DNA from 3 places in the Micromonospora sp. NPDC049903 genome. Region 3 is predicted to be linked to each of the others. Evidence: riboswitches for the same ligand, from Rfam matches in the RefSeq annotation. Region 3 holds a riboswitch; each other region holds the start of a gene.

Region 1 (9,977 bases), on a different contig from region 3:
GAACATGCTGCGCAGCCTGGCCGGAGCGCACTTCTCCCTCGGCGACAGCGCCTCCGCACTGACCCTCCTGGAACGTGCTCTTGTGATCTTCGTCGAGTTGGGCAACGCGTCCCGCGAATCGCTGACGCTGCGCAATCTCGGCGAGGTCAGCTTCGCGGTCGGTGACTACGACCGATCCGTCACCTGTCACCACGAGGCGCTGCGGATCGCCGAATCGCTCGGCGAGCAGGTGTCCCAGGTGGATGTGCTGTGCCGTCTCGCCGACACGCAGTACGAGCTCGGTGATCGCGCGGAGAGTTTCGAGACCATCGGCCGTGCGTTGGCGATGAGCGAGCAACTCGCCAACAGTGCCCGCCGCAGCGAGTGCCACCTGCGGCGCGCGAACCTCCATCTGCGCGAGCGGCGGTACGCCGAGTCCCTAGCGGACTGGACCGCGGCCGACGAGCTGTCCACCGCCGTCGGCGGCCGGGTGCTCATGGTCCGGGCGAAGCTCGGCCTGGGGGACACCGCCTATGCGCTGGGGGACTGGCACGCCGCCCGGACGGCGTGGCTGGCGGCGCTGAGCCTGAGCAACGAAGCGGATCGACAACAGCAGGCCGCCATCCGACGCCGCCTGGATGTAAGGAAGGGCCCCCTGCTAACGCCTGGTGTATAGCAGGGGACCCCTCCTCACCTCAGAACGAGTACGCCCGGAAGGACTGGTACTTGCCGGCGGGGAAGGTCCGGAACGTGCCGAGGTTCCACTGGAGTCCGGTGCAGTTGGGCCCGCTGAACGCGCTGACCTGCTCGACGATACGTTCTCCGGTGAGCGAGGCGGCGGTCGGCGGCATGGCCAGGCAGGTGCCGTCGGGCTCGGCGACGTGCAGCAGCAGCGTCGCGAACGTGCCCTCGAAGATGCTCAGTCCCGAGGGCGGGACGTCGACGGCGGCCTGCGCGGGCTGAGCGAACAGACCGACCGTCGCGGCGATGCCGGCCACGGTCAGCCCCGCGACGGTACGAATTCTCCGGCCCATGGTGTTGCCTCCCTGGATCGAGGTCCGTGTGGCGTGGTGTGGGTGCGCCACGGTCAGCTTGTCGCGGGAACACCGGGACCGGCAACGGTGCTGATCGATGACTATCGTGACAGAATTTGATGGTCACCTGCGTGAACTTCCTGCGGCCGCGCACGTAGCCCACCCGTCCATCACGCGGTGTTGCGCCGGAACCACGACTGGCGGCACGGTGGGAGACCCGACCGTCCTCGCCTGACGGGGCGGCGAGCCCGGACCACTGAGGCGGCGCAGCGTGCCGGGACATCCGTCGAACGACTTAACCGAACCGTGGGCCGCCCTCGACTGACGGGCGTGTGTCGGTGAGTCGTGCTCGCCGGCAGCAACCACCGAGAGCGGACTATCCCGGCGAAAGGACCCGTCGTCCCGGGTCTCTTCCGCCCCGCGCCGACCTCCACGGCAGGCGGATGACTGATTCGGCGAGCGGCCCGCAAGCCGATCGTGGATTCGTCAACGGTCGCCGTAGAGCCGCCACCATCCAGGTCGAGGAGACACGTCATGAAGCCCACCATCGTTTTGATCCACGGCGCCTTCGCCGATTCCGCCAGCTGGAACGGCGTGATCAGTCGCCTGCAGGCCGCGGGACACCGCACCATCGCGGCCGGGAATCCGCTGCGCAGCCTCTCCGGGGACGCCGCCGCGGTTGCCGACCTGCTGGCCACGATCGACGGTCCGATCGTGCTGGTCGGCCACTCCTACGGCGGCGCGGTCGCCTCCAACGCCGCGACCGGCAACGACAACGTCAAGGCCCTCGTCTACGTCGCCGCGCTGGCCCCGGACAAGGGCGAGAACGTGCCCGACCTGACCGGAAAGTTCCCCGGCGCCACCCTCGGCGAGCACCTCTACCAGGTGCCTCTGCGCGACGGCACCGCCGACGTCTACGTCCGCCCGGAGAGCTACCACGAGCACTTCGGCGCGGACCTCACGGCGGAGCAGGCGGCCCTGGACGCCGCCACCCAGCGGCCGTTCAACACCACCGCCCTCAACGAGGGGTCCGGCGAGCCGGCCTGGAAGACGACCCCGTCCTGGTTCGTCTCACCGGAACGGGACCTCGCCATCCCGATCGAGGTGTTCCGCTTCATGGCCGAGCGCGCCAACGTGCGGGAGGCCGTGGAGGTGGCCGGCGCCTCGCACGCGCTTCCGGCGTCGCAGCCGCAGGCGGTGGCCGACGTCATCCTCCGCGCCGCCGCTTCCGTCTGACCACTCCGTCCGTACCCGAGACCCGGCCCGCTCGGGCCGCTCCCGATCGAGAGGATCCACCCATGAAGATCAACCTTCCGTTCCTGTCCAGGCGCATCGCTCCGTGGACGGCCGTCGCCGCCGGTGTGGCGGTGGCCGCGCTGGTCGCCGGCTCCGCGCAGGCGGTGGCGGGGCACCGACCCTGGGCCAAGCCCACGGTGGTGCTGGTCCACGGCGCGTTCGCCGACTCGTCGAGCTGGAACGGCGTCATCACGCACCTGAAACGGGACGGCTATCCGGTGGTCGCCGCCCCGAATCCGCTGCGCGGCCTGCACGCCGACGCCGAACACCTGCGCAGCGTGCTGGAGAGCGTGCGGGGCCCGATCGTGCTGGCCGGTCACTCCTACGGCGGATCGGTGATGAGCGAGGCCGCCGACGGCGACACCGACGTCAAGGCACTGGTCTACATCGCGAGCTTCGCCCCGGAGCAGGGGGAGAGCACCTCGGCTCTGGCCGCGAAGTTCCCCGGCGGACAACTGGGCCCGGCCCTGGACTCCGTGCCGGTGTCGATCCCCGGCGCTGGCACGGGCACCGACCTCTACATCAAGCAGGACCAGTTCCGGCGGGTGTTCGCGGCCGACGTCCCACAGAAGGTCACCGACCTGATGGCCGTCACCCAACGACCGATCACCAGTGCCGCGCTCGACGACACCGCCACCCGGACGGCGTGGAAGTCCATCCGGTCCTGGTTCATGGTGACCACGCAGGACCTGGCCATCCCCGCCGACTCGATGCGCTTCATGGCCAGGCGGGCCGGGTCGCACACCGTCGAGATCACGGCCTCGCACGCGGTCACGGTCTCGCAGCCGAAGCCGGTGGCCGACCTGATCGACACGGCGGCCCGCGCCACCACGCGCTGACCGGTCCATGCTGTTCGCGATACCCGTGCAGTCCGGCGGTGCGCTGAGGTCAGCGCGCCGCCGGCCGCGTGCCGGGCGGCACTGCCGAGGTGGGGCCGCCCGGCTCAGCTGCGCAGGAAGGTCACCCGCTCGGCGGTCTCGGTGAGTTGCAACGCGAGATCGTCCGAGCCGAGTTCGGTGGGGTCGTCCCCGAGCGCGTCGGCGATCGCCGCACCCAACCCGGCCACCGGTACGGTCCGCAGCGCGCCCAACGGCAGCGGACCGACCGGCGTCGGGGTGGCCGTCACGCCACCCAGGGCTCGCAGCGTCTTGCCGATCGTGCCTTCGCTGAGCTGCTCGACGGCGAGGTGCTGACCCTCCGGCGGCTGGTGCAGGTCCAGCCGGGCAAGCTCTCCCTCAAAGAGGCAGAGCAGGATGTCCGGCGTCAGCCGTGCGGTGCGCCAGGGCGTCAACCCCCGGGTGCCGGCCGGGTCGGCGTACGCGTCGACGAGCAGCCCCGGGTAGCCGGGCACGATGGCCGACCGGATCAGCGCCCCGGTGACCGTCGGATACTCCAGCGGCGGCGGATCGTCGGCGTCCCGCTGCGCGTCGGCCGGACCGAGCCGCCCGATGCTGGTCGCGCCGTCGACGAGGTGACGGATCCAGCGTTGGTCGAGACCGACGAAGCGGATGCTCTCCACCGGGAGCAGCTTCTCGTCGGGCAGCAGATAGGGCAGGGGCACACCGTCCAGTTGCGCGAGGTTGCGCAGCCAGGTGAGCAGGCCCTCCGGCATGTCGGTGTCCGCCGCCGGGACGGCCAGCGGGTAGTCGACCGGAACGGTCTGCTTGGCGGCGATGTCCCGGCGACGCCGCCAGGCGTAGAGGCTGCTGCTGATGTCGGTGCTGCGCAGCGCGAGCAGGCGACCGAGCTGCCACGCCGCGGCGTGGCTGACGTCGAACATGCCGACGTCGGTGTGCAGCCTCAGCAAGGCGTCCGCGCTGCGGGCCGGGGTGACCGGCTCTCCGTCGGTCGCCCCGGTGCTCAACGGTCCCCGGTACCAGCCGATGCTGCGGCCACCCTGGCGCAGCCGGTGCCGCAGCGGCACCAGCCCCTGGGCCAGGAACCCGTTCGCGGTCGCGTTGCCCACGTCGGGCAACCGCAGGTCGCCGCCGTCGGAGGCCAGATCCCGCACCAGCCCGGGAAACGAGTGGTCGGCGCTGACGCAGGCGAACCGCCAACTGGCCAGGCTCACCAGCGGCACGGTGGAACCGCCGGTGCCACCCCTGCCCGGATGCGGCAGGTCGAGCCCGGGGGCACCGAGTCCGTCGGCCCGGAACCGGTGTTCCAGCGACACCAGGTGCACCGTGCTGGTCGTACCGGCGCCGGGCAGTCGGTTGCCGACGACCACCGCCGCGTCGGGGTCGGCATCCGACCCGGTGCCACCCCGGACGTGGGCCAGCAGCCGCAGCTCGGCGTACGCGGGCATCAGGCTGGTCAGCAGAGCGGCGGGTACGTCGATCACGGTCACCGGGTCGTCGGCGGAGTCGTGTCGCTCCAGGACGGTCGCCTGCTCGGGCAGTCTGCCCTCCCGGGTCAGCGCCCCCACCGTGGTGGTCCGTGGCTGCGGCTTCTCGTCCTCGTCGAAGAGCAGCAGCGCCAACCACGGCGGACGGTCGTCGCCGCCCCCGCCCGGATCGCGTTCCCAGGGCAGCGACGGTCGGTCGAGCACCACGTGCGGCAGCACGTTGCCGTGATCGCCCAGGCTGCCGTCGGGCGGGAAGACCGCGCGGATCGCGGTCGGTGGCAGGGCGAACCGGTCGCCGCCGACGCTGAACCGGCGGCTGGTGCCGAACGACTCCGTCGCGGAGCCGACCGCGACCGCCTGGGTCACGGTGATGTCGTAGTCGCCGGCCTCCAGCGCCGGGCGGCGGTGCGCGGCGAACGTGACGGTGTTGTCAGACATGAGCGGCCACCCGGGGGATCTCGTGGAACTGGCTGATGTCGAAGCCGGTCAGGTCGACCGACGCGTCGGGCAGCAGGTCCGTCAGCAGTCCGGCCCGGGCAGCAGTCACGGTGGGCGCCGTCATGCTGCCGACGATCAGCTTCGCGCGTTCGGCGTCGCTGCCGTCGAGATCCGCCACCGCCGCCGGGGCACGCAGCCGGATCGCGTCGGAGACCTCGAACAGGGCCGTGTCGGCCTGCACCGCGCTCCGGTCCAGCCACGCCGGCTCGGGCGTCGCCGTCGGGCGGGGTGTGATGGTGTACCCGGTCAGCAGATCCGGCGTCAGCGCCGGGTCGGTCGGCGACGGGGTGAGCCGGCCACCCCACAACGCGTTCGGCAGCCGCTTGACCACCGGCTGGTAGTCGAACTGGTCCTCGGCCGGGACGCCGTCACGGGTGATGGTGATCCGGTGGGTGGCGGTCGCGTTCCCGACGGCCACCCCCATCGGGCCGACCCCGAACCGGGTGCTGCCCGAGTCGGCCGGCAACGCCGCCTCGGCCGTGCCGGTGCCGCGTCTGCCCCTGCTGCTCGGGACGCTGCAACCGTGCGGACACCGCGTCGGATTCGCGTCTTGTCCCGTGCCGCGACCCGCACACGAGCCGGTCGAGGCCAGGCCCGCTGCGGTCAGAACGTGGCGATCGGGTTGACCGGGCTGCCGGACGTCCCGGCCAGGCGGATCGGCGCGACGGCGAGCTGGAAGTCCCACTGACCGAGGTCGGCGGCGGTCGTCGCGCACGCCTCCAGGTCGCAGTTGTCGAGCAACCACAGACCCATCGCGACGAGGCTCACGGCGTGCACCGGCATCAAGACGTCGTCGTATCCCGACGGCTGGACATCCTGCGGAGTGTCCGCGCCGATCAGTGCGACCTGGCGCTCGTGCAGCCACGGCAGGCAGGACGCGTGCCAGCCGGCCTGGGTGACACCGCCGGCCGTACCGCCCTCGTGGCGGACCCGGCCACGGCCGGTCCGCAACAGCACCGCGTCGCCGGACCCCACCCGTACGCCCTGCCGGCGCTCGGCCTCCTCGAGATCCTCGGGGAACACGACCTGCCCCGGCTCCCACGATGGCACGTCCCGGGCCCTCGCCACGTCGAGCAGGACACCACGGGTGACGATCCCGTTCGCCGCCGCCGTGACGGCCGCCCACGCCGACCCCGTCGCGGCGTCCACCAACGCGTGCGACCGCCCGTTGTACATCACGCCGTCCCAGAAGATGTGACACGGCGAGTCGAGGTGGGTGACGGTGTTGCCGTGGAACGAGAGGCTGAGCCGCTCGGACGAGAAGCCCCAGCGCCGGTCGGCGTGGAAGGCGGGCGGCATGTTCTCGGCACCCGGCATGTCGGCGGCGCACGGGCACGCCGTCGTCGACCGCTCCATCTCTCCCGGCACGGCGACCTCCCACGCGCACGACACGCTCCGGCCGTGGCGTACGGCCCGCGCCGCCGCCAACCGGACGTCGTCGATGATGTGGTTGAGCGTGCCGAGTTCGTCGTCGTCGCCCCACCGACCCCAGTTCGACAGCGTGTCGAAGTACCCGAGCACGTCCTCCTGGGTCGGCACCGGCCGCTCTGCCGTCATCGAAGCATCGACTCCTCCGGTCACGCGGTCGCCGGACACCGCAGGCAGGCTATCCGGTCCCTCCCGCACACCTGCCACACCGCGCCGGGAGGGACGACTCAGTGGACCGTCCGGTGTCGTACGAACAGGGACGTGCCGGGTGCGCGAAGCGCTCTGGCGGAGGCGCTCGCCGGTGTGGCAGCATCGGCAGCGGTCATGAGTGTCAGCGTCAAGGCCCCGGCCTGCTGACCGGCAACCCTCGTACATCCGCGGTGGGGTGCCTCCGGGTGAGGACCAGGCCGTCGGCGATCGCCGGCGGCAAGCGCGGACCCACACGGGTCCACCGTCACGAAGGACCAGTGTGCCCACGATCGCTCCTGCCGTGCTCGGCGACGACCTTCCCGTCCGGCTCTCCGACGGCACCACCGTCGCGTACGCCAACCTCGACTACGCCGCCACCGCACCCTGCCTCACCGCGGTCGCCGCCGCGGTCACCGAACTGTTGCCCTGGTACGCCAGCGTGCACCGGGGCGCCGGCGCCGCCTCGCGCCGATGCACGCTGGCATACGAGCAGTCCCGCCAGACCGTCGCGGACTTCCTCGACATCCGGCCGGACGACCACGTGATCTTCACCCGGAACACCACCGACGCGATGAACCTGCTCGCCCGGGCCCTGCCACCGCACACCACCGTGGTCACTGGGCCGGCGAACACCACGCGAACCTCCTCGCCTGGCCGAACGTGCACCGACTGCCGGTGCCCACCGACCTGCCCGAGGTGACGTCCGAGCTGACCCGTGCACTGGCCGACCTGGGCAGCGGGCGGCCGGTGCTGGTGGCGGTCACCGGCGCGTCCAACGTCACCGGAGAGGTCTGGCCGATAGCCGAGATCGCGGAGATCGCGCATCGGCACGGCGCGCGGATCGTCGTCGACGCCGCCCAGTTGGCCCCGCACCGCGCGGTCTCCATGGCCGACGCCGACATCGACTACCTGGCGCTGTCCGGGCACAAGCTGTACGCGCCGTTCGGCGCGGGAGTCCTCGCCGGCCGCGCCGACTGGCTCGACGCCGCCGACCCGTACCTGTCCGGTGGCGGAGCCACCAGACACGTCGGCGACGAGCCCGCCGAGGTGCAGTGGCAGACCGGCCCGGCTCGCCACGAGGCCGGCACACCGAACCTGCTGGGCGCGGTGGCGCTCGCCGCCGCATGCGCCACGATCTCCGCCGCCGCGCCGGACGTACTCGCCCGCCACGAGCAGGAGCTGCTGACCCGGCTGCGCGACGGGCTCGGCGCCCTGCCCCAGGTGGCGGAGCTGCGCACGTTCGACGCCGACCACGACCGGGTCGGCATCGTCAGCTTCACCGTCGCCGACCGGCAGGCGACCGACATCACCCACCGGCTCTCCGCCGAGCACGGGATCGGCGTACGCGACGGCTTGTTCTGCGCCCACCCGCTCACCCGGAAGCTGCTGGCCGGCGCGGCCGAGCGGCTCGGCCGTCCGACCGACGGGTACGCGATCCGGGCCAGTATCGGCATCGGCACGACCGCCGAGCACATCGACCGGCTTTTGCACGGGCTACGCGAGGTCGTGACCTCGGCCCCGGAGCAGTAAGCCTTTCCCGCGGGGTGCCGTCAGGTGCTGAGGTGGGCGGCGAGGCGCAGGGCCAGCGCCGCCAACGTCAGCGTCGGGTTGGCCGCCGGTGAGTTGGGAAAGACGGACAGGTCGCAGACGTACAGGTTGCGGTGGCCGACGACACGCAGGTCCTCGTCGACCACCCCCGGCCGCTCCCGGCCCGGTGTGCCGCGACCCATCCGCATGGTGCCGACCTCGTGCGATACGCCGCCGAGCGGAGCCCAGAGCTGCTCGTACACCTCGCCGCCGAAGGCGGACACGACGTCGGCGGTGATCTTGTCGAGGGTGTCCTGGACCTGGTGGGCGCGCGGGCTGGGATGGATGCGGATGGTGGGCAGCGCGGCGGGCTTCACGCCGTCCGGCCGGGTCTCGGTCCGGGTGACGGCGTTCTGCTCGACCAGCGGCGCCTCGACCATGAACACCAGCTCGCCCGGCATCTTCCCGTCGACGGTGGCCAGGTTCGCGCTGGTGAACTCCAGGGCGTTGACGAAGCGGAACTGGTTGAGGTTCGCACCCAGGTCCAGCGTGACGCTGTACGGATGCGCGGGGTCGGTGTCGGTGACGTCGGTGAGTTGCCGGGAGACGGTCTTGCTGGAGTCGAAGCGGCTGTACCAGTCCCCGCCCTGCCGCACCCAGAACTTGACCACGTGGATCGGGTGGTCGGTGATGCCGCGCCCGACCAGCGGATTGTCCTCGGCGAGGCCGGACGACTGCGCGACGGCGGCAGTGCCGACCGTGCCGGCGGCCAGCACCACCACGCCGTCGTCGGCCAGTCGGTAGGTGCGGTCCCGGCCGGTCAGGTGGTCGTACGCGACCACGCCGGTGACCTCGCCCGCCGCCCGCTCGACCCCGACCACCTCGTGGTTCAGGTGGACCCGCAGGTTGCCGAAGCGATCGTCCTGCATGGCCCGGCTGAGCAGCAGTTCGGCCGCCGACCAGATACCCGCAGGCACCGCCCCGGGGACCGGGCCGTAGTACTCGATCGCCATCGGCGGATCGAAGTGCCGGAACTCGGCCAACGCGGGCAACTCCCGCAGCCTCGCCTTGACCATCGTCTGGTAGGACGACGGGACCAGGGGAGTGACGCGGGTCAGTTGCTCCGCGCGGTCGTACCAGACGTCGCACAGCTCGTCGCGGACCGTCTCCGGCCAGTCGCGGAACTCCCAGCGGTGCATCCGGGGTGCCGAGGCTCCCCAGAAGAGGGTCCGGCCGCCGAGGTTGAAGCCCTGGGCGATCCGCGCCCTGGCGCTCTCGGCGTCGGCAGCCCGCCAGCGGCGTCGCCCGAAGGCACCCCAGTGGTGAAAGATGTTGGGGTACACGTCGGGACCGACCGGTTGGTACCGGGCCAGGTTGCCGGTGTGCGTACCGAACAGATAGCTGCCGGCCTCCAACAGCAGGACGCGCGGTGGTCGGCCGCCCCGCCACGACGTCTCGGCGAGTTGGTACGCCAGGGTGCCGCCGCCGGCGCCGGAGCCGACGACGATGACGTCGTAGCGCTGGTCGGAGTCCGGGTCGCCGGGGAAGAAGTGCCGGGCGACGTGCGTCTCGCCGACGAGGATGTCGTGGTGCCGTGCGAAGTGGACCCGCCCGTCGAGGCGGCAGGTCGGGGCGGTCAGGTCGGCGGCGGTCAGGTGCAGCGGCCCGTCGAGCTGGGGGTC
Region 2 (9,977 bases), on a different contig from region 3:
GGGACACCCCGAACTCGGCGGCGATCTCGTCGGCCGAGTGGGTGCCCGCCAGGTGCATCCGGCGGGCTGCCGACACCTGGTCCGGGCTCATCGAACGCGGGCGTCCCGGGCGTCGTCGGCCGGCGCGTGAACGCGGGTCGACGGTGGCCGGGGCGCTGGTGGCCGGGGTGTTGGTGGCGGCTCCGGTGCTGGGGGTGGCTCCGGTGCTGGGGGTGGCCTCGGCGTTTGGGGTGGCTCCGGCGGGGTCGGTGACGGTCGGCGGGGCGTCCGGCGACGCGGTCTGCGACGTGGCGGGTGGGGGGTCTGTGAGCAGGCGGCGGACGCCGTCGAGCATGTCTTCGCGCAGCGCCTGTGCGGGTACCTCGGCGAGGAAGAGCACCGGGTCGCCGCACATCGCGAGCGCCTGCACCGCCCGGACGCGTTCCCGTACGCCCGGGTTCGGCCCGGCCACGATCTCGTTGGCGCGCATGGCGATCTGCATCAGGCTCTGGTAGTCGGTGCCCTGGCCGACCAGCGCCAGGTCGTGATAGAGCATGCCCAGCGAGTGCCGGTGGGCCAGCATGACGTCCACCCAGCCCTCCAGCAGCGCCCAGCGGCCCTGCCCCGCCGGTAGCGCCTCGGCCCGGTCGAGCAGCTCCTCCAGGTCCCGCACGAACGGCGCGGCGAGATCGCTGAGCAGGTGTGCCTTGCTGGGGAAGTGATAGAGGATCGCCGCCTTGGTCAGTCGCAGGCGTTCGGCGATCTGGCGCAGCGAGGTGCGTTGGTAGCCCTGCTCGGTGAACATTTGCAGGGCCGTACGCAGGATCCGGCTGCGCGTGTCGTCGACTTCCTCCCAGGTCATGGCGTTCAGCCTAGCCCCTCCTGACCGTCGGACGGGGACCTGCGCGAAACCACTTACCGTCGGTCAGTACAGTGGGGTGGTCGGCACACCGAGCGACAGGAGGCACCCATGTCCGTGATCTCGATCGAGAACCTCGTCAAGACCTTCGGCGGAGTACGTGCCCTCGACGGGCTCGACCTGACGGTGGAACCGGGGGAGGTGCACGGCTTCCTGGGACCCAACGGCGCGGGCAAGTCCACCACCATCCGGATCGTGCTCGGCCTATTGCGCCGCGACTCCGGGCAGGTACGCGTCCTCGACGGCGACCCGTGGCGGGACGCGGTCGCGCTGCACCGGCGGTTGGCGTACGTACCCGGTGACGTCAACCTCTGGCCCAACCTCACCGGCGGTGAGGCGATCGACCTCTTCGGCGCGTTGCGCGGCGGTCTCGACGAACGCCGCCGCGACGAGCTGCTGCGACGCTTCGAGCTGGACCCGACGAAGAAGTGCCGCACCTATTCCAAGGGCAACCGGCAGAAGGTCGCCATCGTCGCCGCCTTCGCCTCCGGCGTGGAGCTGTACGTCCTGGACGAACCCACGTCCGGTCTGGACCCGCTGATGGAGGCGGTGTTCCAGGAGGAGGTCCGCACGCTCACCCAGGCCGGTGCGAGCGTGCTGCTCTCCAGCCACGTGCTCGCCGAGGTGGAGGCGCTCTGCGACCGGGTCAGCATCATCCGGGACGGGCGCACCGTGGAGTCCGGCAGCCTCGCCGAGCTGCGCCACCTGGCGCGTACCACGGTGACCGTCGAGACCGTACGGCCACTGACCGGGCTGGAGGAGCTGCCCGGCGTACACGAGGTCCGGCCGGTCGAAGGCCGGGTCAAGCTGGAGGTGGAGCCGGCGCATCTGGACAGTCTCCTCGGTCACCTGGTCCGCTTCGAGGTCCGTGCCCTGACCAGCACGCCGCCCACGCTGGAGGAGCTGTTCCTGCGGCACTACGGCGACAGCGCCGACGTCGAGCGGCCGGGGACGGACAACGAGCGGCAGACCACCGCCGGAGGTGCCCGATGAGCGCCTTCACCGGCACCGGGCGACTCGCCCGCCTCGCGCTGCGTCGGGACCGGACCCGCCTGGCCGTCTGGATCCTCGGCACCCCGCTGATCGGCTACGGCCTGGCCGAGAGCGTCGCCGGCCTCTATCCGGACGAGCAGACCCGCCTCGGGTACGCCGAGACCGCGCTGTCCAGTGTGGTCGCCCGCGCCTTCAACGGCCCGATCGCCAGCGCCGACCTCGGCGCGGTGGTGGTCGCCGAGACGTACCTCACCCTCACCCTGCTCGCCGCGCTGCTGAGCACCTTCGCCGTGGTCCGGCACACCCGGCAGAACGAGGAGACCGGGCGCGCCGAACTGCTCGGCGCCAACGTCGTCGGCCGGTACGCCCTGCTGACCGCCGCCCTGCTGGTGGTGGTCGGCGCGAACCTGGCCTCCGCCGCGCTGCTCGTCCTGGCCTTCGTCGGCGCCGGGCTCCCGGTCGTCGGCTCGGTGGCCGCCGCTGCGGCGATCGGCGGGGTCGGTGTCGCCTTCACCGGCGTCGCGGCCGTCACCGCGCAGGTCTCGGTCAGCTCCCGCAGCGCGAACGCGCTCGCCGCGGCCACCGTGGGCGTCGCGTTCCTGCTGCGCGCCGCCGGTGACGTGCTCGGCGAGCGCGGCGGCGACGGCACTCGGCTGGACAGCGCCTGGCCGACCTGGCTCTCGCCGCTCGGCTGGGGCACCCAGGTACGCGCCTTCGGCACCGAACGATGGTGGGTCCTCGCGCTGCCGCTGGTCCTGCTGGTGGCCGGGGTCGCGCTGGCGTACCTGCTGGCCGAACGCCGGGACCTCGGTGCCGGGCTGCTGGCCGCGCGGCGTGGACCGGCCCGAGCGGGCTCGGGGCTGCTCGGGCCGGTCGGCCTGACCTGGCGGTTGCAGCGGGGCGCACTGGCCGGCTGGACCGTGGCCGTGGTGGTGCTCGGCCTCTCCATGGGGGTGGCCGGTCACGAGGTGGACGCGATGATCGCCGAGAACCCGGCGGCGGCCGAGGCGATCGCCCAGCTCGGCGGTGGGGCGGAACTGGTCGACGCGTACCTGGCCGCGATCCTCGGTCTGTACGCGCTGACCATCGGCGCGTACGTCGTGCAGGCCCTGCTGCGGACGCGCAACGACGAGTCCGACGGCATCCTGGAGGCGTTGCTGGCGACGGCGGTGAGCCGGACCCGGTGGCTCGGTACGCAGGTGTGCGGCGCGGTGCTCGGCGCGGTGTGGCTGGTGCTGCTGGCCGGCCTCACCACCGGGCTCGGGTACGGCCTGGCGGCCGGCGACGCGGTCGGCTGGACGGTCGAGCTGGGCGGCGCGGCGCTGCTGCGGTTGCCCGCCCTGCTGGTGCTCGTCGGGGTGGTGACCGCCCTGTTCGGCGCGGTGCCGCGCTGGTCGGTGGCGCTGAGCTGGACGGTGCTGATCGCCTTCCTGCTGCTCGGGCAGTTGGGCGCGGTGCTGGAGTTGCCGCAGGCGGCGCTGAACCTGTCGCCCTTCACCCACGTGCCCTCGGTGCCCGCCGCCGACCTCACGGTGCTGCCCCTGGTGGTGCTCACCGCCGTGGCGGCCGTGCTGCTGGCCGTCGGACTGGGCGCGTTCCGGCGGCGCGACACGCCGACCTGAGTGTAAGGAGGGGACCCCTGCTAACGCCTCGTGCATAGCAGGGGTCCCCTCCTTACACCTCTACAACACCTGCGACAGGAACCGGCGCAGACGCGGATGCTCGGCCGACTCGAAGATCGAGGCCGGCTCGCCGGCTTCCAGCACCACACCGGCGTCCATGAACGCGACGGTGTCGGCGACCTCGCGCGCGAAGCCCATCTCGTGGGTCACCACCACCATGGTCATGCCCTGCGACGAGAGGTCCGCCATCAACGTCAGCACGCCCTTGACCAGCTCCGGGTCCAGCGCCGAGGTGGCCTCGTCGAAGAGCATCACCTGCGGCTGCATGGCCAGCGCCCGGGCGATGGCCACCCGCTGCTGCTGCCCGCCGGACAGGTGCGCCGGCCGGGCGTCGGCCTTCGCCGCCAGCCCCACCCGGTCCAGGTGGGTACGCGCCACCGCCACCGCCTCGTCCTCGCCGAGCTTGCGGATGCGCCGCAACGCGACGGTGATGTTGCGCAGCACGCTCATGTGCGGGAACAGGTTGAACTGCTGGAACACCATGCCGACCCGTTGCCGCAGGGCGTCCGGGTCGTCGCGCAGCACGCTGCGGCCGTCCAGCAGCACGTCACCCTTGTCCGGTTCGAGCAGCCGGTTGACGGTCCGCAGCAGCGTCGACTTGCCGGAGCCGGACGGGCCGATCACGCAGGCGGTCGCGCCGCGTGCGACGTCCAGGTCCACCCCGCGCAGCACCTGGTGACGGCCGAAGGCCAGGTGTACGTCGCGCAGGCTCAGGCTGACCGAGGTGCTCATCGTTGGTTGCCTCCGGCGGCGCCGGGCAGCGCCAGGTCGAGGTCGTCGGGGTCGTCACCGGCCGGTCCGGTCGCCGGGCGGCCGTGCCGCAGCCGCCGGTCGATCCAGTTGACGACGTGCGTCAGCGGCACGGTCAGGGTCAGATAGAAGAGCCCGGCGAGCAGCAGCGCCGACTGGTTGCCGGTGTTGGCCGCGTAGTCCTGCCCGATCCGGAACAGCTCCCGCTGGCTGGCCAGCAGACCGAGGAAGTAGACCAGGCTGGAGTCCTTGATCAGCGCGATGAGCTGGTTCACCCAGGCCGGCAGGACCCGTCGGACACCCTGCGGGATCACCACCACCCGCATCGCCTCCCACCAGGAGAAACCCAGCGCGCGGGCGGCCTCCACCTGGGTGGCCTCCACCGACTGGATGCCGGAGCGGAAGATCTCCCCGATGTACGCCGCCGCGATCAGCGACAACGCCAGGATCCCCAGCGGGTACGGGTTCGGTCCCCACACCTGCATGCCCAACGGTGCCAGACCGACCCCGATCAGCAGGATCGTCGCCGCCGCCGGCAGGCCACGGAACACGTCGGTGTAGACCCGGGCCGGCCACCGCAACCAGCGGGTACGCGAGATGCCCGCGACGGCCAGCACGATGCCCATGGCCGAGCCGAGCAGGGCGGCGGTGACCGCCAGGATCAGCGTGTTCGGCAACCCGACGGTGATCATCTCGGGCAGCGCCTCGCGCATCGACTCCCAGTCGAAGAACGTCTCCCACAGGGTGCGCAACGGATCCACGGTCGACCTCCGCCCTACTCGCTCGTCGTCCTACCTCAGGAGGCGGCCGGCGCCGACACGTCGCCGCTGCCCGGGGTGAAGTCGGCCGGGATCGGCCGGCCCGGGTAGTACTGCTCCTGCAGGCGGGTCCAGGTGCCGTCGGCGATCACCTCGTCCAGGGCCCGGTTCAGCGCCTCGCGCAGCGTGTCGTTGCCCTTGGCCACCGCGTACGCGGTGGGTGCCGGGCTGAGCTCCTTCGCCGCGACCTTGATCCTGCCGCCGCTGTCGGCGGCGGTCTTCTCACCGATCTCGGCCGGGGCGATCCAGGCGTCCGCGGTGCCCGCCTTGAGCTGGTTGATCGCGCCGTTGTAGTCCGGCACCCGCACCGGGTCGAGGCCACGCCCGGTCGCGTAGTCGTCCTGGACGGTGCCCTGCACGACCACCACCCGCTTGCCGGACAACTCGTCGAAGCTCGCCAGCGTCGAACCGGCGGGCACGTCGAGCCCGAAGTAGCCGAAGTCGTAGCCGTTGCCGAAGTCGACCGTCTTCTTCCGCGCCTCGGTGATCGTGATCGAGGAGCTGCCGACGTCGAACTTGCGGTTGTTGACCTGGGCCAGCAGCCCGGAGAAGTCGGTGCCGACGAACTCCACCCGCAGCCCGAGCTTGTCGGCGGCGGCGACCAGCAGGTCGTTGTCGAACCCGGTGAACTCGCCGTCCTTGAGATAGACGTTCGGCGGCGCGTCGGTGAGCGTGCCGGCCCGCAGCACCCCCGGCTGGAGCAGGTTGTACGGGTTGTCGGCGGGGTCACCGTCCGAGCCGCAGGCGGTGAGGGCGGTGGCGGCGAGCACGGCGGTGACGCCGACGGCGGCGGCCCGGGTCAGGGCAGGAAGGAAGCGCACAGGTGTCTCCTGATCGAGCGGCGGCGGGCACGCACGTGCCACGCCGACGGTCCGCCGTGGGACGGACCGCGAAGGATGGGAATGGGAACGAGGTGGTCGTCCGACCGGGTGGGGTCGGCGGCCGGGTAGCGACGCGGTCAGCTACACGCGGCGCTGCACACCCGCATCATGTCGACGTGTCGACGCCGGGTCAGGTCCCGGCAGGCAACCGGTCGATCGGGGTACGCCATGGCTCTCCTCGAGGTCGTGATGACCTGGGACACCAGGCCACGCTTGCACCGGAGGTCGCTCCGATGCCTGGTCCTCACCCGGGGCACCCCTGCGCGGACGAGGGTTGCCGGCCAGCGAGCCGGGGCTTGACGCTGGCGCTCTTGACCTGTCGTCGAGGCTAGCAGCCGGTGACGGGGCAGCGTCCACCCGTTATGACGACCCTCACGCGGGGTGTTGCCCGCCGCCCGCGTGATCCCTTACGGTCTGCTCAGCGGTGGGCGGTGCGGTCCGCATCCGACCCGACACCGCCGGTGGTCCGTCACGCGGACCTGGGGAGGTGGAAACCCCGGGCCCCGCGCACGTGGCGGTCGGGACCGGCGGGCGAACCCCGACCGGCGGTCGGCGCGTCGAGGCGCCGGGCCGACGGTGTCCGGGGGCGCGGACACCCACCGGGAGCACCCCGTGTATCTCACCCCCCACGAGCAGGACCGCCTGCTCGTCCACGTGGCGGCGGACGTCGCCCGGCGTCGCCGCGAGCGCGGCCTGCGCCTCAACTATCCGGAAGCCGTCGCGGTGCTCACCGCCTTCCTGCTCGAAGGCGCCCGCGACGGGGCGACCGTGGTCGACCTGATGGCCTCCGGCCGCACCGTCCTGACCCGGGACGACGTGCAGGACGGCATCCCCGAGTTGCTGAGGGAGGTGCAGGTGGAGGCGACGTTCCCGGACGGCACCAAGCTGGTGACGGTGCACCACCCGATCCCGTGATCCCCGGGGAGATCCTGCCGGCGGCCCGGCCGGTGGAGATCAACGCCGGGCGTCCGGTGACCACGCTGCTCGTGGTGAACACCGGCGACCGGCCGGTGCAGGTCGGGTCGCACTACCACTTCGCCGAGGCCAACCCGGCCCTGGACTTCGACCGGGCCGCCGCCTGGGGACAGCGTCTCGCCGTACCGGCCGGGACGTCCGTGCGTTTCGAACCGGGCGTGAGTCGCACCGTGGACCTGGTGCCGCTGCGCGGCGCGCGGATCGTGCCCGGCCTGCGCGGCGAGTCCGCCGGCCCGCTGGACCCGGCCCCGACGACGGCGGTGCCCGGTGGCGGCGCGCAGCGGAGCGGAGCGGCGGCATGAGCCTGGTGGAGCGGGAGCGCTACGTCGCGCTCTACGGGCCGAGCACCGGCGACCGGATCCGGTTGGCCGACACGAACCTGCTGATCGAGGTCGAGCACGACCACTGTGCCGGCGGCGACGAGGCGGTCTTCGGCGGCGGCAAGGTGATCCGCGAGTCGATGGGCCAGTCCCGGGCCACCCGGGCCGAGGGCGCCCTGGACACGGTCGTCACCGGCGCGGTGGTCCTCGACCACTGGGGTGTGGTCAAGGCCGACGTGGGGATACGCGACGGGCGGATCGTCGCGCTGGGCCGGGCGGGCAACCCGGACACCATGGACGGTGTGCACCCGGATCTGGTGATCGGTCCGGCGACCGAGGTGATCGCCGGCAACGGCCGGATCCTCACCGCCGGGGCGGTCGACACCCACGTGCACTTCATCTGCCCGCAGATCGTCACCGAGGCGCTGGCCGGCGGGGTCACCACCCTGGTCGGTGGCGGCACCGGACCGGCCGAGGGGACCCGGGCCACCACCGTCACGCCGAACGCCTGGCACCTGGCCCGGATGCACGAGGCCCTGGACGCGTTCCCGGTCAACGTGCTGCTGCTCGGCAAGGGCAACACGGTCTCCGCCGAGGCGCTCTGGGAGCAGTTGCGGGCCGGTGCCGGTGGGTTCAAGCTGCACGAGGACTGGGGCACCACCCCGGCGGCGATCGACGCCTGCCTGCGGGTCGCGGACGCCTCCGGCGTGCAGGTGTCCATCCACACCGATACTCTCAACGAGGCCGGGTTCGTCGCGGACACCCTGCGGGCGATCGGCGGCCGGGCGATCCACTCCTATCACACGGAGGGAGCCGGGGGCGGGCACGCGCCGGACATCATCACCGTCGCCGGGGAACCGAACGTGCTGCCCTCGTCGACCAACCCGACCCGCCCGTACACCCGCAACACGCTGGCTGAACACCTCGACATGCTGATGGTCTGCCACCACCTGAACCCGGCGGTGCCGGAGGACCTGGCGTTCGCGGAGAGTCGGATCCGACCGTCCACGATGGCCGCCGAGGACCTGCTGCACGACCTGGGCGCGATCTCCATCATCGGCTCGGACTCGCAGGCGATGGGCCGGGTCGGCGAGGTCGTGCTGCGGACCTGGCAGAGCGCGCACGTGATGAAGGCGCGGGTCGGGGCGCTCGCCGGTGACGGTGCCGCCGACAACCACCGGGCCCGGCGCTACGTGGCGAAGTACACCATCTGCGCGGCCATGGCCAACGGGCTCGACCACGAGATCGGCTCGGTCGAGCCGGGCAAGCTCGCCGATCTGGTGCTGTGGGAGCCGGCGTTCTTCGGCGTCCGGCCGCACCTGGTCATCAAGGGCGGGTTCATCGCGTACGCCCAGATGGGGGACGCGAACGCCTCCATCCCGACGCCGCAGCCGATGCTGCCCCGACCCATGTTCGGCGCGTACGGCGTCGCGGCCGCCGCCACCAGCCTGGCGTTCGTGGCACCCGCCGCGCTCGACGCCGGACTGCGCCTGGACGTGCGTCGCCGGGTGGTGCCGGTCGCCGACGTGCGCTCCCGCGGCAAGACCGACCTGCCGGAAAACGGTGCGCTGCCGCGCATCGAGGTGGACCCGGACACCTTCACCGTCCGCATCGACGGCGAGGTGGTCGACCCCGACCCGGTGACCGAGTTGCCGATGGCCCAGCGTTACTTCCTGTTCTGATGACCGCGCCGACCATGCTGTTGCTGCTCGCCGACGGGCGGTTCCCGGCCGGGGCGCACGCCCACTCGTCGGGCCTGGAGGCGGCCGTCGCGGCCGGGCGGGTGACCGACCTGGCCACGCTGGGGGAGTACCTGCGCGGACGACTGGCCACGGCCGGGCTGGTCGCGGCGGCGTTCGCGGCGGCGTCCCGGCGGGCGGCCCGGTCGGCCGGACGCCGGGACCTGCTGGCGCGGCTCGACGCCGAACTGGACGCCCGGACCGCGTCGCCGGCCCAGCGGGCGGTGTCCCGTCGCCAGGGCCGGGCACTGCTCCGGGCCGGGCGGGAGATCTGGCCCGGCGACATCTTCGACGACCTGCCCGCCGTGCCGCCCGGCCCGCACCAGCCGCTGGTGCTGGGGCTGGTCGGTGCCGCCGCCGGTCTGGACCCGGCGCAGGTCGCCACGGTCGCCGCCCACGCGACGGTGACCGGTTCGGCAAGCGCCGCCGTACGTCTGCTCGGCCTCGACCCCTACCGGGTGCAGGCCCTGCTGGTGCGGCTCGCGGTCGCCTGCGACGCCACCGCGGCGCGGGCGGCGCGGGCCGCCGAGGAACCACCGGAGCGGCTGCCGGCCGCCGCCGCTCCGCTCGCCGACATCCATGCCGAAGTTCACGCCACCTGGGAGGTGCGTCTCTTTGCGTCCTGAGACCGACCACGACGAGTCCGTTCCGCACACCCACCCCGAGCCCGGAGTCGACCCGCACGCCCCGCTGCCCACCGCGTCGCGGGCGCTGCGGGTCGGCATCGGCGGCCCGGTCGGCTCCGGCAAGACGGCGCTGGTCGCCGCGCTGTGCCGGGCCTTCGCCGACGAGCTGCGGCTGGCGGTGGTCACCAACGACATCTACACCACGGAGGACGCCGACTTCCTCAAGCGGGCCGGGGTGCTCGACCCGGACCGGATCCGGGCCGTGGAGACCGGCTGCTGCCCGCACACCGCCATC
Region 3 (9,977 bases):
CTCGTCGAAGCTCTTGTGTCCCTGGTCGGTGTCGATGCCGTCCCGGGGGATGAGGATGTTCTGCGAGGTGGTGCACATCTGGCCGCTGTAGAGCGTCAGGGTGAAGCCGAGGTTGCGGCACATGCCGGCGAAGTCGTCGGTGGAGTCGACCACGACGGTGTTGAGCCCGGCCTTCTCGGTGTAGACCGCCGCCTGCCGGGCGTTGGCCTCCAGCCAGTCGCCGTACTCGGTGGAACCGGTGAAGTCCACGATCTTGACGGCCGGGTGCAGGGCCAGGGTGGAGGCCAGCTTCTCGCCGGGTGCCTCGGGGGCGAGCAGGACCAGGTTCGGGTCGAAACCGGCCTCGGCGAGCACCTCTCGGGCGTAGCGCACCGTCACGGCCAGCGGGAGTACCGCGCGCGGGTGCGGCTTGACCACCACCGGGTTGCCGGTGACCAGGGACGCGAACAGTCCGGGGTACGAGTTCCAGGTCGGGAACGTGTTGCAGCCGATGACCAGGGCGACGCCGCGCGGCACCACGTGGAACGTCTTGGTCATCCGCAGCGGGTCGCCCTTGCCTGCGGCCTTCTCCCAGGCGGCGGTCCCGGGGTGCCGGGTCATCTCCGCGTACGCGTAGGCGACGGCCTCCAGCGCCCGGTCGAGCGCGTGGGCGCCGCCGGCCTGGAAGGCCATCACGAACGCCTGTCCGCTGGTGAACTGCACGGCGTTGGCCAGTTCGAAGACGTGCTTGTGCAGCCGCGCGAGGATCTCCAGGCAGACCCCGACCCGCGCCTGCGGACCGGCGTCCCGCCACGCGGGCAGCGCCGCAGAGGCGGCGGTGACGAGCTGGTCGGCGGTGGCGTGCGGGTAGCGGACGTCCAGCGGGACGCCGAACGGGCTGGTCTCGGTCGCGACCCGGTCGCCGTCGCCCGGCTGGTCGAGCGGGAAGTCTCCACCCAGGTACGCCTCGAAGGCGGCCTTGCCGTCGGCAGCCGCGGTCTCGCCGTACACCCGGGGGCTGGGTGATTCCGGATAGGCGGACCAGTACCCGCGCTCCGTGATCGCGGTCAGCGCGCGGTCGAGGGTGTCGGCGTGCCTGTCGTAGAGGGGGTGCGGGGTCTCCGTCATGCCCGCCATCATGCAACAGGAAGCCCCGGGATCAGTAGGGGCGTGTCACACCTCAGACGTCGAGCTGCCAGTTGCTCCACCGGTCCATCACCCGGAAACCGAGCTGCTCGTTGATCGTGATCATGTGATCGTTGCTGTCCGCGTTGAAGGTGTCGATCACCTGGACGGCGGGCTCGTGGGCGAGCAGGTGACGAAGGTTCTCGATCTTCGTGAGCAGGCCGAGGCGGCGCCCCCGGTGCTCCGGGTCGACGATGGTGATCTGTTGGAAGGCGTGCCAGTCGGCGGTCGGTGACATGTCGAGCAGGGTCCAGGCGACCAGTCGACCGGACTCCCGGTGCCGTACGCCCGCGTGGTAGCGCCGCTTGCCGCGCGCTTCGAGCGCCCGCTCGGTGCCGCGTACCCGCTCCGCGTCGACCTGCTCGGGCTCCCACGCCAGGTCACCCATGGGCGCGTCGGCCAGCAGTCGCCCGTCCAGGTACGCGACGTCAGCGATCAGGTCGTCCGGCGTGTTCCCGCGCCAGAACAGCACCTCGTAGCCGGTGGCCCGGGACCGGGCGTCGGCGAGCAGCGTGTCCAGTGCGGCCTGGTCCAGCTCGGCGATGTGCAGTCGCCGCCGTACGTCGGCCAGGGCGTCGACCGCGCCGACGGTGGCGGCGAACCGGGTGGCCGGGGCGGGTTGGTCGGGATCCTCGCGCAGGTGCGCCCGGCTCATCGCGCTGACCCGTTTGCGTCCGCGCTCACGCAGCAGGCGCAGGCCGCGCTCGAACAGCGCCCGACCGACTCCCCGGCGGCGATGGTCCGGATGCACGACGAGTTCGGCGGAGGCGTTCTCGGTGTTGTCCAGCTGCGGCAGGTCGAGCAGCAGGTAGCCGGCGGGGACGCCGTCGACGTGGGCCAGCAGGGCGAGCGTCTCGGTGCCCGGCATCGGTTGGTGGAACAGCGAGGTGAACCGCTGCCGGCTGAACGGGGGGTAGTCCGGCAGGTCGGTGGCGGAGTAGTCGGCGCCGACCCGGAACGCCTGCTCGATGGCCGACTCGTCGTCGGCACCGAAGGAGGTGATGGTGATGGCCATGTCCGCAGCCTGCGCGACGACGAACGAAGGGGCCAGCGATTATTCGCCGGCCCCTTCGGAAAGCTTGGTCGGGAGGGACGATCGCACAACGCCTCCGGCGCTGGGTCGTAAAGACTGAAAGTCTACGGCGAAACGCCCTCCCGCACGAAGCATCTTGCGCCGCCCGGTTCCTGCCGTCAAGTACTCGACGGCGTGTTTTCTGCACTCACCGCTAAAAGCCCGTTACCCGGCGGATCGGTCGGCGTGCAACATGCCACCCGGTCGACGGGCTCGCGGTGTGCCTCAGCCGAGCAGTCCGGCGTCGCGGGCGGCCCGCAGCGAAGGCTTGATCCGGTGGGTCGGCCCGACCTCGCCCGCGACGGCGTCGAGCGTCTTGAGCCCCTCGCCGGTGTTGTAGACCACCGTCTCGGCGGTCGGGTCCAGCTTTCCGGACTCGACCAGCTTGCGCAGCACCGCGACGGTCACCCCGCCGGCCGTCTCGGCGAAGACCCCGGTGGTACGCGCCAGCAGCCGCACGGCGGCCCGGATCTCGTCGTCGTCGGCGTAGTCCATCCAGCCACCGGTACGGCGGACCGCCTCCAGGGCGTACAGGCCGGCGGCCGGGTCACCGATGTTGAGCGACTTGGCGATCCCGGTCGGCTTGACCGGGGTGATGGTGTCGCCGCCGCCGTGCAGGGCGGTGGCGATCGGGTTGCAGCCGGCCGACTGGGCGCCGAAGACCTTCCACCCGCCGGCCGGTGCCTCGACCAGGCCGATCTCGACCAGCTCGCTGAACGCCTTGTCGACCTTGGTGAGCAGTTCGCCGGAGGCCATCGGGATGACCACCTGGGCCGGGATCCGCCAGCCGAGCTGCTCGGCGACCTCGTAGCCGAGCGTCTTGGAGCCCTCGGCGTAGTACGGCCGGACGTTGACGTTGACGAAGGCGGTGTCCTCGAACTCGTCGGTCTCCACCAGCTCGCCGCAGAGCCGGTTCACGTCGTCGTACGAGCCGTCGATGGCGACCAGTTCACCGCCGTAGACGGCGGTCGTCACGACCTTGCCCTGCTCCAGGTCACTGGGGATGAAGACCACCGACGGGGTACCGGCCCGGGCCGCGTGGGCGGCGACGGAGTTGGCCAGGTTGCCGGTGGAGGCGCAGGCGAACCGGGAGAAGCCGAGTGCCCGGGCGGCGGTCAGCGCGACCGAGACGACCCGGTCCTTGAACGAGTGGGTGGGGTTGGCGCTGTCGTCCTTGATCCAGAGCGGGCCGGTGATGCCCAGCTCGGCGGCGAGCTGGTCGGCCGCGACCAACGGCGTGAAACCGGGGTCCAGGGTGACCCGGGTGGCCGGGTCCTGGCCGGCGGGGAGCAGCGCCGCGTAGCGCCAGATGTTCTGCGGGCCCGCCTCGATCTGCTCGCGGGTCACGGTGGCGAGGGCCGCCGGGTCGTAGTCGACCTCCAGCGGGCCGAAACACTCGTAACAGGCGTGCTGTGCGGCCAGCGGGTAGCGCGCGGAACAGGCACGGCAGACCAGGGCGCGGGCGGGGCTGGCGGTGGTGTCGATCCCGGTAGGGGCGAGCGTCGACGTCATGTCCGAGTCCTCTCATCTTCCCCCACATCGCACCCTGCGGCGGGGACGGAATTGGCACCTGCCCCACGGGACGCTCAGCGATGAGCGCGTGGGGTGGTTGCCGGGGCGTCGTCGGGCCGTATCCCTCAGCCCCTCTGGATGAGGTATTCAGTTGTGCCGCCGAGTCTAGGCAATCCCGGCGCGCTCGTCAGCGTTCGATCTCAGCCTGTGAGCGATTCCTCACCGCCGCCACCGCCTGAAAGACCGCGACGACCCTGGACCGGAGAGGCTCCGGCGGTGCCGGAGGAGACCCGGTCCAGGGTCGCGCACGAGCGTCGGCCTGGTCGCCGCACCAGCCGGATCAGGCCGGTACGGACCTGCGTTCGGCCGCCTTCACGTCCAGTGCGGCCCCGCTGCGCTGGCGCAGCAGGTTGTCCACCGCCCAGCTACCCGGACCGAGCACCGCGATCAGCAGGAACGACCAGCAGAACAGCACGGACAACTCGCCGTGGTTGCGCAGCGGCAACAGCGCCTCGGGCTGGTGGACCACGAAGTAGGCGTAGGCCATCGAGCCCGACGCCAGCAGGGCCGCCGGTCGGGTGAAGAGGCCGACGAGCACGAGGGCGCCGCAGACGGCCTGGATCAGCGCGGCCCACCAACCTGGCCACGTGCCGAGCGGGACGGCTTCACCGCTCCCCCGGGCACCGCCGAAGACGCCGAACAGGGACGACAACCCGTGACAGAGAAACAGCAGGCCGATGACCATGCGGAACAGGGACAGGGCCGGCCCGCCGAACCGGTCAGTACGCATTCCGGAACCTCCATTGTGGATGGACGAGGGCATCCAGAATGCGGGACTGATAAATATTTGTCGATGCAATCTCTTCTTTTGGGAACGCTCCCACATCGATGGTAGCGACTGGAACTTCCAAAGAAACCCCCCGCGACGATGATCCTTTTGGTCACCCTCGGTAAGTTCCCCTGTACACGGTCGACACATGACGGCAACATGTTGCGCCCCCACCGGCCAGAGCCGGCCACCCAGCCGGGTCTGGAGGCGGCCACCTTCGTCCCACCAGCCGGTACGCCGAGCGGTACCCGGTCCCGCGATGCCGCCACGAGCCGCCCACCCGGGGGCATCGGTTCCCCTCCCCGGCGATCGAGACGTGTGATGCGACGATGAGCCGATGCGAGACATCCACGGGGGATCGATGCCGACTACCACCACGAGATACGGCGACGCGGGCCCGGCCGGACGGCGTCCTCGGCTCGTCGCACTGCTGACCGCTGCCGCGATGCTCGCCGGCTGCGCACCGGTCGACGGGCCGGGCGGCGGGCCGGGTGACGCCCCGGCGGAACCGGCCGGCGCGGCGGCGCTGGCACCGACCCCGACCGGCCCGGACGGACCGGAGGTCTGCCCCGAGTCAGGCGTACTGATCCGCTACCTCGGTGTCAGCGCGGCCATGGGGCTCCGGGCGATGGGCGTGGAGCTGGTCAACTGCGGCGACCAGCCGTACCGGCTGCACGGCTACCCGGCGCTGCGGCTCTACGACGGCGAGGGAGCACGGATCACCGTCCGGGTGGTCCCCGGGGCGACAGGGATCGCCTCGGGCTTCGACGCCCCACCCCGGCCGCTGGTGCTGGCACCGGGCGACGCGGCCGGAGCGGCCGTGATCTGGCGCAACCTGGTCGACGATCCGACCGTGGTCGCCACCGACGCCGCGCGCCTGGAGATCGCTCCGGTGACCGGACAGCCGGCGCAGGACCTCGACATGGAGGGGCCGATCGACCTCGGCAACACCGGCCGGATCGGAGTCAGCGCCTGGAAGGAGCGAACGGCGTCGACGCCGACGCCCGCCGACCGGACGGACGGACGGCGGCGTCGACGCCGCACTCAGCTGGTGATGTCCTTGCGGGTGAAGCGCCAGAAGGCGAGCCCCCAGAAGAGGGTGGCGTAGCAGATCGCCGAGATGGCGCCCCGGACGATGTCGTCGGTCTGCACGGGCGTGGAGAGCAACCCCAGCCAGGCGGTGCTGTAGTGGGTCGGCAGGAACGACCGGATCGCGCCGAGCGCGGTGATCTGGTCCAGGATGCTGGAGAGGATCCACAGCAGCACCGCACCGCCCACCGCGCCCAGCGCGGCGTCGGTGACCACCGAGAGCAGGAACGCCAGACCGGCGACGACCAGCAGCACCACCGCCAGATAGCCGAGCACCGCGAGCAGGCGGAGCAGCCCCTCGCCGGGTTCGAGCTGCGCGGCGACCGTGCTGCGCAGGGGTGACCAGCCGTACCGGAGGGTGCCGATCAGCAGGGCCGTGCCGGCGAGCAGCACCAGCGCGAACGCCGAGTACGCGAGCGCCACCAGCAGCTTCACGGTCAGCAGCCGGGCCCGGGGCACCGGCACCGCCAACAGGTAGCGCAGGCTGCCCCAGCTCGCCTCGCTGGCCACCGTGTCACCACAGAACAGCGCCACCACCACGACCAGCAGGAACGAGGCGGAGACGAAGATGGTGAACAGGGTGAAGTTCAGCCCGCCCGAGGTGGCGAACGAGACCAGGCTGCCGAACTCGCCCCGGCCGCTGTCGTCGTCACCCGAGTCGAACTGGAACGCGATCAGGATGATCAACGGCAGCAGCACCATGAAGCCGAGCGCCAACTGGGTACGCCGCCGTGCCGCCTGTCGGCGGAACTCGGCCCCGAACGGCAGCGTCCTCGACGGCCGGTAGCCGGCGGCGGCTCCCGACGGAGCCACCCCGGACTCCTCCCGCGTCGGCTGCACGGTCGATCCCGCCATCACCGGTCCCCGCTTCCCCGAGAGTTCTCGCCCACCAGGGCGAGGAACGCGTCCTCCAGGCGGCGCCGGGGCACCACCCGGTCCACCCCGATACCGGCCCGCACCAGCTCGGCGACCACCTCGCTACGGGCGGTGCCGTTGGTGTCCACCACCAGGTGCCCTTCGGCGTCGTCCAGCACCCGTACGCCGCCGAGGTCGTTGAGCACGTCCCGGGCCGCGGTCGGGTCGCTCACCTCGAACAGCACGCTCGGCGAGTCGCCGACGATGTCCTCCACCGGCCCGGAGGCCACGATCCGGCCCTTGTTGACCACCACGGCGTGCGTGCAGGTCTGCTCGACCTCGGCGAGCAGGTGACTGGAGACCAGCACCGCCCGGCCGTCGGTGGCGTACCGCTGGAGCACCCGACGCATCTCGGCGATCTGCGGCGGGTCCAGCCCGTCGGTCGGCTCGTCGAGCACCAGCAGCTCGGGCAGGCCGAGCATGGCCTGGGCGATGGCCAACCGTTGCCGCATGCCGTGGCTGTACTTGCGGACCCGCCGGTGCACCGACGAGCCCAGCCCGGCGATCTCCAGCGCCTGCTCGAAGTGCGCGTCGGCCTCCGGCCGTCCGGTCGCCCGCCAGTACGCCTTGAGGTTCTCCAGGCCGGACAGGTGCGGCAGGAACCCGGGCCCCTCGACGAGCGCGCCGATCCGGGAGAGCACCGGCGAGCCGGGCACCAGCCGGCGCCCGAAGACATAGATCTCCCCGGCCGTCGGCTGGGTCAGCCCCATCAGCACCCGCAGGGTGGTGGTCTTGCCGGCACCGTTGGGCCCGAGCAGGCCGACCACCTGACCGGGGTGCACCTCGAAGTCCACCTCGGAGACGGCCACGAAGCCGTCGGCGTACTCCTTGCGCAGATGGCGCACGGCCAGCGGGGTGTCCGCGTACTCGGGATGGATCGAGGTGTCCTGACGGCGGTGCCGCAGGCGCAGCACGGCCACCAGCACGACGAGCCCGATCACGATCGCGGCGATCAGCCCGACCAGCACCCAGCGCCAGAGCGCCGCCTCGGTGGGGATCGGGTCGCTGTCGACCGTCGGCAGGCTGACCGGCGTCTCACCAACGGCGACCGTGTAGACGGCCGGCTCGATCGGGGTGGTGTACGCCTGGTCCGAGGTGGCCACCACCAGCCGGAGCCGGTGCCCGGCCTCCACCCGGTGCACGATCGCCGGCAGGGTCACGGTGACCGGCTCGGCGGCGTCGACGGTGGACGGCAGGCCGGTGAGCCGGATCGGCGCGATCAGCCCGCTGGGCAGGGTGGCCGCCCCCTCCGGGTCGACGACGTAGAGCTTGGCGAAGAGGACCGCCTCGCCGCTGCTCGACGCGGCCCGCAGCGAGACGGTGGGCGAGCCGACGATGTCGACCGCCTCGGTCAGCGGCTCGGACTCGAACCGGGCGTGCTGCCCGGGTATGTCGCCGGCCACGCCGCTGAGCAGGGAGCTCAACGAGCCGGCGAAGGGCACCGAGGAGATCGCGGCGGGGTTGCCGCCGGGCGGGTTCGCCACCGGCTGGGGCGGCCCGGCCACGGTCACCTCGCGGCGGGAGTCGCCGCCGAGACCGGGGTAGTCCTCGGTGCGGTATCCGGTGGCGACCAGCCCCCGGTCCATGGCGTCGAAGCCGGCGATCCGGGAGAAGGTGAAGGTGTCGCCGGGTGCGTCCCCGGTCTGCGCGACGTAGTGGTCGAGCCACTGCGCGGTCAGGAACTTCACCCGGTCGGAGTCGGTCTGCGGTCCGGAGCCGCCGTCGTGGCCGCCGGTGAACCAGGCGACCCGCACCGGGGTGCCGTTGGCGGCGATGCCCCGGGCGTTGGCGTCGGCCTCGCCGAGCGGGAAGAGGGTGTCCGCCGCGCCCTGTACCAGCAGGGTGGGCGCCTCGATCCGGTCCAGCACGCCGGCCGGGCTGGAGCGGCGCAGCAGGTCGACGGCGGCCTGGTCGGCCTGACCGGTGGCGGCGATGCGCAGGTACGCGGCGCAGACGTCGGCGGCGAACCGGCCGCAGGAGGGATCGGGCAGGCCACCGGCGGCCGGTGCGCCCGGTGCGGTGCCCGGCCCCTGGCCCGGCGCGGGGCTGGGCGGCCCGGCCTCCGGCGCGCCCTCCGGCGACTCGGCGCCGGTGCCGGAGATTCCGGCCGGCCCGGAGCCGACGGCGCCGCCGCCACCGAAGAAGATGCCGGCCCAGCCGGACTTGAACACCCCACCGGCCGGTTCCCCACCGGTGCTCTCCGGCAGGAAGGAACGGGACAGGTCGTTCCAGGTGATCATCGGGACGATCGCGTCCACCCGCTGGTCCTGGGCGGCGAGCAGCAGCGCCAGCGCGCCGCCGTAGGAGCCGCCGACCACGCCGACGCGGGGGTCGCCGGTCGCGTCGGTCCGGATCTCCGGACGCTCGGCCAGCCAGTCCAGCAGTCGTTGCGCGTCGCGGACCTCGTGGTCGGGGCTGTCCAGGTGGATCTGGCCACCGCTGCGGCCGAAGCCCCGGGCGGTCCAGGTCAACACCGCGTAACCCCGGTCGGCCAGGTCCTCGGCGTCGGTGCGGACCGAGTTCTTGGTGCCGCCGAAACCGTGCGCGAGCAGCACCGCCGGCACCTTCCGATCGGCGGCGGCCTCGCGCGGCAGATACAGCGTGGTGTCCAGGTCGACGGGCTCGTCGCCGTTCGGCCCGGATCGCACGGTGAGCATCGCGGACTCGGTCCGAAAGCTCGGCCGGTCCGGCCACACCGCCCAGACGACGACCGCCGCGAGCAGGGCGACGGCCACTGACGCGGCGACGGACCGGCGGCCGGTGGGTAGGGCACGACGAATCCGTGCGGCCGAGAACGGCGATCTCATGCGGCACACGGTACGGCCCGCAACCTGAGTGGTAGCTGAGATCCGCCGTACGTCCGTCCTACTCGGCCGATCGTCATCCGCAAGGGGTCGACCGCACATCCTCCGCAGCGAACCTTTGGGATGAATTCGCATCCTGGAAATTAATGCCTTTCACTGGAAACTACGCGTAACTACGACGTATCTCCACGGAAAGAACCACCCACCGTAGTCAATCAGTTAATCCTCCGTCACATCGCTCGAAGTGACGCAAACCTGACCCGGAGAGACCCATACAGACAGTCCCCGTTCGATTAGTTTTCCGGTCCGGCGCACGGGACCGGCTCCTTGACGCCATCCCCCGACCACTGCGCCACCCGGAGGAGAAAAAATGACCGTTCCCGCTTCGCGGGTCCGTCGCCAGCCCCGGACACCGGGCCGCATACTGCCGCTGCTACTCGCCACCGCGCTGCTGCTGCCGGTGGCGTTCCTCGTCGTACGGGCCCACCAGTACATCGACGCCGACCGCGAGGCCCTGAAGCAGGAGCGACTGGGCGTGGAGTACCTGCGCGCCCTCGGACCGGTGACCGAGGCGCTGGTGGACGCGCAGAGC

The links. Region 3 has a riboswitch for S-adenosylmethionine ahead of thrC (threonine synthase). Riboswitches for the same ligand answer to the same signal wherever they lie in the genome.
Region 1: it holds a riboswitch for S-adenosylmethionine, as region 3 does, so the genes downstream of both, ACIBO1_RS22995 (aminotransferase class V-fold PLP-dependent enzyme) here and thrC (threonine synthase) in region 3, are expected to answer to the same signal.
Region 2: it holds a riboswitch for S-adenosylmethionine, as region 3 does, so the genes downstream of both, ACIBO1_RS25835 (ABC transporter substrate-binding protein) here and thrC (threonine synthase) in region 3, are expected to answer to the same signal.

Annotation. Positions count from the first base shown of each region.
Region 1 is NZ_JBITKL010000017.1:34,049-44,025, forward strand. It holds gene ACIBO1_RS22960 (AfsR/SARP family transcriptional regulator) at 1-655, shown strand, start outside; gene ACIBO1_RS22965 (hypothetical protein) at 675-1,013, opposite strand; gene ACIBO1_RS22970 (alpha/beta fold hydrolase) at 1,548-2,249, shown strand; gene ACIBO1_RS22975 (alpha/beta fold hydrolase) at 2,312-3,148, shown strand; gene ACIBO1_RS22980 (hypothetical protein) at 3,253-5,091, opposite strand; gene ACIBO1_RS22985 (hypothetical protein) at 5,084-5,617, opposite strand; gene ACIBO1_RS22990 (cyclase family protein) at 5,755-6,708, opposite strand; SAM riboswitch class IV at 6,900-7,018, shown strand; partial or broken gene ACIBO1_RS22995 (aminotransferase class V-fold PLP-dependent enzyme) at 7,070-8,298, shown strand; gene ACIBO1_RS23000 (GMC oxidoreductase) at 8,319-9,977, opposite strand, start outside.
Region 2 is NZ_JBITKL010000022.1:72,450-82,426, reverse strand. It holds gene ACIBO1_RS25860 (TetR family transcriptional regulator) at 1-841, opposite strand, end outside; gene ACIBO1_RS25855 (ATP-binding cassette domain-containing protein) at 950-1,891, shown strand; gene ACIBO1_RS25850 (ABC transporter permease) at 1,888-3,513, shown strand; gene ACIBO1_RS25845 (amino acid ABC transporter ATP-binding protein) at 3,574-4,305, opposite strand; gene ACIBO1_RS25840 (amino acid ABC transporter permease) at 4,302-5,084, opposite strand; gene ACIBO1_RS25835 (ABC transporter substrate-binding protein) at 5,120-5,962, opposite strand; SAM riboswitch class IV at 6,227-6,339, opposite strand; gene ACIBO1_RS25830 (urease subunit gamma) at 6,635-6,937, shown strand; gene ACIBO1_RS25825 (urease subunit beta) at 6,934-7,299, shown strand; gene ACIBO1_RS25820 (urease subunit alpha) at 7,296-8,999, shown strand; gene ACIBO1_RS25815 (urease accessory protein UreF) at 8,999-9,682, shown strand; gene ureG (urease accessory protein UreG) at 9,672-9,977, shown strand, end outside.
Region 3 is NZ_JBITKL010000002.1:363,278-373,254, forward strand. It holds gene paaN (phenylacetic acid degradation protein PaaN) at 1-1,107, opposite strand, end outside; gene ACIBO1_RS06495 (GNAT family N-acetyltransferase) at 1,160-2,179, opposite strand; gene thrC (threonine synthase) at 2,462-3,748, opposite strand; SAM riboswitch class I at 3,758-3,893, opposite strand; gene ACIBO1_RS06505 (DoxX family protein) at 4,089-4,538, opposite strand; gene ACIBO1_RS06510 (DUF4232 domain-containing protein) at 4,939-5,685, shown strand; gene ACIBO1_RS06515 (ABC transporter permease subunit) at 5,622-6,521, opposite strand; gene ACIBO1_RS06520 (alpha/beta fold hydrolase) at 6,521-9,388, opposite strand; gene ACIBO1_RS06525 (hypothetical protein) at 9,756-9,977, shown strand, end outside.